DNA from 2 places in the Solwaraspora sp. WMMD406 genome. Region 1 is predicted to be linked to the other one. Evidence: riboswitches for the same ligand, from Rfam matches in the RefSeq annotation. Region 1 holds a riboswitch; the other holds the start of a gene.
The links. Region 1 has a riboswitch for thiamine pyrophosphate ahead of O7632_RS06205 (thiamine phosphate synthase). Riboswitches for the same ligand answer to the same signal wherever they lie in the genome.
Positions count from the first base shown of each region.

Region 2: it holds a riboswitch for thiamine pyrophosphate, as region 1 does, so the genes downstream of both, O7632_RS12230 (ECF transporter S component) here and O7632_RS06205 (thiamine phosphate synthase) in region 1, are expected to answer to the same signal.

Region 1 is NZ_JARUBF010000001.1:1,363,308-1,367,495, reverse strand. It holds gene thiO (glycine oxidase ThiO) at 1-1,057, opposite strand, end outside; gene O7632_RS06205 (thiamine phosphate synthase) at 1,054-1,725, opposite strand; TPP riboswitch at 1,720-1,831, opposite strand; gene O7632_RS06200 (DUF3800 domain-containing protein) at 2,058-2,627, opposite strand; gene O7632_RS06195 (DUF397 domain-containing protein) at 2,810-3,010, opposite strand; gene O7632_RS06190 (helix-turn-helix transcriptional regulator) at 3,010-3,882, opposite strand; gene O7632_RS06185 (carbonic anhydrase) at 4,035-4,188, shown strand, end outside.
Region 2 is NZ_JARUBF010000001.1:2,677,423-2,681,610, reverse strand. It holds gene O7632_RS12240 (TIGR03943 family protein) at 1-312, opposite strand, end outside; gene O7632_RS12235 (permease) at 309-1,265, opposite strand; TPP riboswitch at 1,541-1,644, shown strand; gene O7632_RS12230 (ECF transporter S component) at 1,641-2,276, shown strand; gene O7632_RS12225 (ABC transporter ATP-binding protein) at 2,325-3,767, shown strand; gene O7632_RS12220 (energy-coupling factor transporter transmembrane component T) at 3,857-4,188, shown strand, end outside.

The DNA.
Region 1 (4,188 bases):
CACCGGCGGCCAGTCCGGCGATCAGGTCGGCGGTCACCGGGGTGAGCACGATGCCGTGCCGGTGATGCCCGGTCGCGACCAGCACCCGCCTCCCGCCGGCGCCGCCGGATGTGCCGACGATTCTCGGCTGGTACCAGCCGAGCAGCGGCGCGTTGTCCGGCGTACCCGGCCGGGCCGCCGCCCGCGCTTCGACCAGCTCGTACTCGGCGATCTCTGGTAGCAGGTCGGCGGCGGCGCGCAGCAGCTCCAGCACCGCGCCGGCGGTGACGGTGGTGTCGCCTCGTTCCTCGACGGTGGCGCCGACCACCACTTCGCCGTCGGCGCGGGACACCAGGTAGACGTGCCGGCTGTCGGCGTACCCCCGGATCACGTGCTTGAACCCGACGCTGCCGGCGGGGGCCCGCAGCCGCAGGATCTGGCCTTTGACCGGCCGAACCGGCAGCCCGGTCAGCGCCGCCGAGCCGTAGCCGGCGGCCACCACGACCACTTCGGCGTCCAGTGTGGAAAGCTCGGTGACCGGTTTCGGGACGACGGTCACCCCGGCCCGGTTCAGCGCGGTGTCCAGCGCCGCGACCAGCCGACGCGGGTCGACCTGATGGTCGTCGGGCATCAGCGCACCGCCGCGCACCCTCGGCGCCAGCGCCGGTTCGCGATCGCGCAGCGCCGTGGCGCGCAGCAGCGTGATCGGCAGTTCCAGACTCCGCTGGTACGCCCAGAGCCGCTCCGCCTCCCGCCGGTCGTCGTCGGTGAGCGTGACGACCAGCGTGCCGTCGGTGCGGTAGCCGATATCCTGGCCGGTGACGGCGGTCAGCTCGGCTGCGAACGCCGGCCAGCGGGCCGCCGAGTCGACCAGCAGCCGGGTCAGCTCGGCCTCGCCGAAGTGCGACTCGGCTACCGGGGCGAGCATGCCGGCGGCCACCGAGGACGCCCCGGATCCGGGTGCCGGGTCGAACAGCACGGTACGCAGGCCACGCTGCGCGCACCGCCAGGCGATGCCCATCCCGATCGGCCCGCCGCCGACCACCGCGACATCCGCGCTCGCGGCCGACCCGGTCATCGTGTCGCGCCCATCGGGGTGTCCGGCCGCTGTCGTACCGCCGCCAGCAGGTCGGCGGTGGCCCGGCCCGGATCGGCGGCGGCGGCGATCGCGCCCACGACCGCGACCCCGTACGCCCCGGCGGCCAGCAGCTGCGGCACCCGGTCCACTGTGACCCCGGCGATCGCGATCACCGGCACGTCTACCGCGCCGGTGACGGCCGCCAGCCCGGCCAGCCCGATCGGGTCGGGCAGCCCGGTCTTGGTGCCGGTGGCGTAGCAGGGCCCGACCCCCAGGTACGTCGCCCCGGCGGCGACCGCCGCCCGCCCGGCTACCGGGTTGCGGGCGGTGGCACCGAGGATCGCGGCCGGCCCGAGCACCCGGCGGGCGGCGTCGACCGGCAGGTCCAACGCGCCGACGTGCGCGCCGGCCGCACCGGTGGCGAGCGCGACGTGCAGCCGGTCGTTGACCAGGCAGGTCACCTGGTACGCGGTGCATTCGGCGACCGCACGGACGGTCAACTCGTACGCGTCCCGGTCGGACATGTCGTCCTCGACGCGTACCTGCACGACCAGGTCGGCGGTGGCGTCGGCGTTTTCGGCGGCGGCCAGCGCGGCCCGCAGTACGCCGAGCGGGTCGCACCCGGGTCGGGTGTCGGTGAGCAGATGCAGTCGCCCAAGGGACGGCACGGCAAGACTCCTCCCTGCGCCGGCATTACCCGGATCAGGTTCGACGGTCGGAGGCCGCGTCAGCCTCCCTCTCAGCCCGGTGCACCGGGCTCCCGTGGGTTACTTGCTTGTTACCGTACGACGGACGCGCCGATCCGCCAAGAGCTGATCCGTGGCAACCTTCGATCCGCCGTCCCGCCCGCTGCTTGCCGTGAGCAGGCTCACCGCCAGCCAGACAGGCCGCGCTGAGGTGATGCCAGCTTTCTCATCGGCGCGGGTGGTTACTGGTAGTCATGCTATCGTCGATAACGCAGGAGGCCCTCCGGGGTTCCCGCAACCGCCTTGGGGCCCGCTTACGCGGGCCCTTTGTGCGTCTGGCGCGCCGGGTTCCAACACCATGCGTGGTACACCCGTGGTTGCACCCAGGACCACATGCGCTCGTTGACCGCGGCTGCCCTCCGGTCCGACTCGGTCACCGTCATGAGTCGCCGATGCAGGAACGTCACCAGGTCGACGGCCTGGACAAGTCGGGAGCTGTGTGACGGCGCGAAGTGCAGGGTGTCGACGATCCGGGTGATCTGCCGAGAGCGGTAGCCGCCGGTGCCATCGGTTCGGTACCGAGTCAGGTCCGCGCGGTGGCGGGCCGGGTTGTCGACCTTGTCTGCGATCACGAGCGCCAACTGTTGTTCCTTCGCGGCATATGCGTCGACTCGCTCCAGCAGATGAGACAGGACGATGTCGTGCGCAGGCTTCGGCGATGTGTACCGCTTTGCCAGACCGGTCCGGTCGACGCCACGCAGGGTGATCGTAACGTCGTGGGCGGCGACCGCAGAGCGCCTATCCAGTACCAGCCGTCCGTGAAGGATTCGTCCACGTAGGTCAGAAGCACCAGCAGAGCATAGTCGGGCTTCCGTGCCTCGCATCGATCTTCAGTCTGGTCAGCCTTCGACGGGCGGAGGCGCGCTGCCGCCCGGCGGTAGGGATACCGCGTTCTGGAGTGATCCCCCACGGGGATCATGATCCCCGTGGGGGATCAGCAGGATCCGCAGTATGGGTCTCCCCGTACCGGCGACCGACGTGCTCACGACGGAGTGAACGACGCCCGTCAGCTGGTGAGGGCACCGGCCTTGGTCGCCGCGATGAAGGCCGACCAGCTCGCCGGGGCGACCGCCAGCACCGGACCAGCCGGATCCTTGGAGTCCCGCACCCCGACGACCCCACCCAGCCCGTCAGCCACCTCGACACACTGGCCCTGGTTGTTGGACCGGCTGCTCTTCCGCCAGATAGATCCAGAGAACTCGGTCATTACTCGTACTCCTTCGCCGCCCGCCAGAAGAGGTCACGGCTGGCCTGTTCACTCAGCGACCGGCCAGCGATGTCGGTGAAGGTCCAAGCGTACCGCTCAGCCTCGTCCGGCCGATCGAGGAACAGCGCGCCCGTCAGCTCCTCGACATAGACGGTCGTTGGCTCGTTCGGTTCTGGGAAATCCAGGATGGTGAACGGCCCGTGTGCCATCAGACCAGCATGCAACCCGGCACTGAACGGCAGCACCCGGATCGAGACGTTCGGTAGCTCACCAGCCTCGGCGAGACGGCGAAGTTGAGCAGCCATCGTCCGCCCGCCGCCGATCGGCCGACGCAGGATCGACTCGTCGAGCACTATGCCGAACCCGGGTAGGTACGGCTCGATCCGAGTCAGTAGCCGCGCGCGACGCATCCGCACCTCGACCTTGCGTTCGATCTCCTCGGCAGGCACTTCTACCTGGTTCATGCTGAACACAGCGGTTGCGTACTCACGGGTTTGCAGCACCCCCGAAACGAGGTCGGTGTGGTACTCGCGGAGGTGGGAAGCGGCTTCTTCTAGGCCGATGAACAGCTCGAACCAGGACGGGATGCTGGCGTAGTCGTGCCACCAGCCCTTCTCGCGGGTCTTCGGAGCCAGGGCGGCCAGCGCCTCGGTCATCTTCAGGTCCGCGCCGTACAGCTCGCAGAGCAACACCACGTCCTCGGTACGGACCGGCACCTCGCCGCGCTCCATCCGCCACAACTTGCTGTTGGACCAGGTCAACACCCGCGCCGCCTCGATCTGCGCCATCCGGCCCCGCTCCTCCCGCAGCCGACGCAACTCTCGACCGAGCTGCCGCCGAGGCACCGAAGAGTTCAACAAAGCTGCGGACACGTTGCCACCTCCGGACATGTCGCTCACCGACCGCTGATTGATCGACAGGTGACCTCCACTGTCGAACGACACATCTCTACCACAATTCCCAGACACCATTGTCGAGCCGACAATTGATCATGGCGTGAGCGTGCGGCAGAAAACCCGACGAAGTGCCGCTAATCGCCGCTGCTTCACGCCGTACGAAAAGGGGTGTCCGATCATGGTCGAGAGTCCGTCCGAACGGAGAAGATCAATCACCTCGACAGTCGGGGTCATGCTGGAGTCGTGTTTCCCTCACCTCGGTTTCCCGATCCGACCTCGCCG
Region 2 (4,188 bases), 1.3 Mb from region 1:
CTCGTGATGCGCGTGGCCGCCTTCGTGTCCGTGGTTGTCACCGTCCCCAGCGGCATGGCCGTCCTTGGCGGCATGGCGGCGGCTCGCCCCGGCGACATGGCCCGCCGAGACAGCGGCCGGGGCCGCCGTCGACCGACGCCGCAGATCGTGCCAGAGCGTCATCACCGCCGCCGCGATCAACAGCAACCCGGCGGTGATCAGGAACGGCTGGAGGCCTTCCTTGACGTAGCGCAGATACATGTCGGTGACGCTGGCCTTGACCACCGCACCACCGAGCAACAGCAACACGACGCCTTGCGCCTGCTTGTTCACCATAGCACCGTCCCCACCGCTACCGCCACCACGATGGCGATCACAAAGGTCGCCGGAGCGAACCGGGCCGCGAACCGGCGTCCGAACGTACCGGCCTGCATCGAGATCAGTTTGAGGTCGACCATCGGTCCGACCACCAGGAACACCAACCGGGAGGTCAGCGAGAACTGCGACAGCGACGCCGCCACGAACGCGTCCGCCTCCGAGCAGATCGACAGCAGTACGGCGAGCACGGCGAGAGCCAGGATCGACAGCACCGGATTGTCGGCCAGGGTCTGCAACCAGCGCTCCGGCACCAGCACGTTGATGCTTGCGGCGGCCATCGCCCCGATCACCAGGAATCCGCCAGCGTGCATGATGTCGTGCCGGACGGCCGCCCAGAACGCCCGGGCCCGGGACAGGTCGTCGAGATCGGGCCGGTGCGGCAGTCGGATCCAGTCGGTCCGGCCGAGCCGCAGCCACATCCACCCCATGATCATCGCCACGGCGAGGCTGGCGACTCCCCGGCCCAGCACCATCTCCGGGTTGTTGGGGAAGGCGACCGCCGTGGCGACCAGCACGATCGGGTTGATCGCCGGTGCGGCTAGCAGGAACGCCAGGGCGGCGGCCGGCGCCACCCCGCGCCGAATCAACGACCCGGCGATCGGCACCGAGCCGCATTCGCAGCCGGGCAGCACCACGCCGGCGGCGCTGGCGACCGGCACCGCCAACGCCGGATGTTCCGGCAGCGCCTTGGCCCAGAACGACCGGGGTACGAAGACGGCGATGACGGCGGAGAGCACGACCCCGAAGACGAGGAACGGCATGGCCTGGACCATCACCGAGACGAACACGGTGGTCCAGGTCTGCAACCGGGGATCGGAGATCAGGTTGGCCAGCGGGTCCCGGAAGATCACCAATCCGATGAGCAGGAAGGCGAGCACTTCGACCGAGCCGACCCGGTCGCCGAACAGCCGCCGCCGAGGCGGACGCGGTGGGTCGGGCGGACCGGCAGGTCCGGCTGGTAGCGACGGCTCGCCGTCGGCCGGTGTGCTCCAGTCGATCTCCGTACCCGGCCCGGCCGGACGCGTGGTGGTGCGGTCGGCGGCGGTCACGACAGGCTGGCACCCTTCGCTGGTGGATGAGGTGGGCAGTTCACGATAACCCGCCATGGGGTGTCGACCGCCATACCTGAACCTCGACCACTGTCGCGCACCGGTGGCCGGTGCTAGCGTCAACGAGACAACCTCATGTCCGACAGGGGAGCGCGTACAGCGCTGAGAGTGCGGAAATCCGCAGACCCTCGAACCTGATCTGGGTAATGCCAGCGCAGGGAGTTGGAGACACAGATGACGTATTCGTCCATCGATCCGTCCGCGACCCCGGGCTCGACCGGCAACCCCGGTGCCAACCGCCGCTGGCGGACCGTCGACATCGTGGTCGCCTCGGTGATCGCGGTCGCTTTCGGGGTGATCTTCTGGCTCTGGGGGCTGATCTGGGCCGCCACCGAGGCCGCGTTCACCTTCTTCCCACCCGCCCAGGCGGTGCTGTACGGCGTGTGGCTGGTGCCGGCCGTCCTCGGCGCGCTGGTGATCCGCAAACCCGGGGCCGCGCTCTTCTGCGAGCTGGTCGCCGCACTGGTCTCGGCGGCGCTGGGCAGCCAGTGGGGTGCCGTGGTGATCGTCCAGGGACTGGCGCAGGGCATCGGTGCCGAGCTGGTGTTCCTGGCAGTGGCGTACCGCTCGTTCCGGCTGCCGGTGGCGCTGGCCGCCGCTGCCGCCGCCGGGCTCGGGGCGGCGATCTTCGACCAGGTGCGCTATTACGCCCCGTACGACCTGGTCTCCTTCCGGATTCCGATCTTCATCGTCACCGTGGTCAGCGCCGTCGTGCTGGCCGGAGCCGGCAGCCTGGCGCTGACCCGGGCCCTGGCCCGCACCGGGGTCCTCGACCGGTTCCCCGCCGGCCGGGACCGCGCTGAGGTATGAGCCGGTTGAAGCCGTCGCCGTCGTGAGCCGACTGAAGCCGTCCCGGTCGTGAGCCGGCTTCAGCTGCGCGGATTCGGTTGGCGGCACGCCGGCCGCCGCGCCTGGGCGGTCCGCGACGTCGACCTGCGGATCGACGCCGGCGAACGGGTGCTGCTGCTGGGTCCGTCCGGTGCCGGCAAGAGCACCTTGCTGGCGGCGATGGCCGGCCTGCTACCGGACGACTCCGGTGAGCAGGCCGGCACGATCACGATCGACGGGCTCGATCCGCGCAAGGCCAGGGAACGAGTCGGCATCGTCTTCCAGGATCCGCAGACCCAGCTGGTGATGGCGCGCAGCGGCGACGACGTGGCGTTCGGGCTGGAAAACTGGGGGGTGCCGACCGACGAGATCTGGCCCCGGGTGGACGCTGCGCTGGCCCGGGTCGGCTTCCGGTACGACCGGCGACGGTCGACCGCCGCGCTGTCCGGCGGCGAACAGCAGCGGCTGGCCCTGGCCGGGGTGCTCGCGCTGCGACCGGACCTGCTGCTGCTCGACGAACCGACCGCCAACCTCGACCCGGCCGGTGCCACGCTGGTCCGCACGGCCCTCAGGGGGGCCCTCGACGGGACCCGTGACGGGATCCTCGACCACGACCGGCAGACCACGATGGTCGTCGTCGAACACCGGGTGGCGCAGGCACTGCCGCTGGTCGACCGGGTGGTGGTGCTCTCCCCCGGCGGCGGGGTGCGGGCCGACGGCCCGCCCCAGCAGGTCTTCGATCGGTACGGCGAGCAGCTGGCCGCCGAGGGCGTCTGGGTGCCGGACCAGCCGCTGCCGGTGCGCCACCGCACCGGCGCGGCGGGACCGACGCTGCTGCACGCCGACCGGGTCGGGCTGACGCCCCGGCTGGCCGCGCTGCCCGACGAGATCCCGATCAACGCCGGTGAGGCGGTGGCAGTGCTCGGCCCCAACGGCGCCGGCAAGACGACCCTGGCGTTGCTGCTCGGCGGGCTGGTCGCGCCCGGCACCGGTACGGTGCGGGCCACCTCCGCGCTGACCGGTGGACGGGTCGGGGCGGTGCCGCACCGATGGCGGGCGCCGGAGCTGGTCCGGCGGATCGGCACCGTGTTCCAGAACCCGGAGCATCAGTTCGTCACCGCCACCGTCGCCGACGAGTTGGCGCTCGGTCCCCGTCGCTGCGGCATGCCGGAGCCGGCGGTCAGGCGGGTGGTCGACGACCTGCTCGGGCGGTTGCGGCTGGACCGGTTGGCGCGGGCCAACCCGTACACCCTGTCTGGTGGTGAGGCGCGGCGCCTCAGCGTGGCGACGGCCCTGGCCACCGCGCCACGCCTGCTGGTGCTGGACGAGCCGACGTTCGGCCAGGACCGGCGGACCTGGATCGAGCTGGTCGGTCTGCTCGCCGGGTTGCGTGACGACGGGCACGGCGTGGTGGCGGTGACGCACGACGTCGACTTCGTCGACGCCATCGCCGACCGGCGGTTGACCCTGTGACCGGCGACGCGGTCGACTCGGCCGGCCGGCCAGCCAGCGAGCAAGCCAGCGGGCAGGCCGACGACGACGCGGTCGGCTCCGTCGGCGGTCTGGCCGGCGAGCCGGTCGGCGCGCAGACCGACGACGACGCCGTCGCAGCCGCGCCGCTGGCCCGCCGCAACCCGGTGGCGAAGCTCGCCGCCGCGTTGATCTTCTCGGTGCTGCTGCTGGCCACCCTGGACCCGGTGGCACCGGCCGTCGCGATCGCGGTCGAACTCGCCGTCGTGCCGCTGTTCGGACTGGGCTACCGCACGCTGCTGCGCCGGACGGCGCCGCTGCTGCTCAGCGCCGCCGGGGTGCTGGTCACCCTGGTGCTGTTCGCCGCCGAACGCACCGGGACGGTGCTGCTGGCCGCCGGCCCGCTGGTGGTGACCAGCGGTGT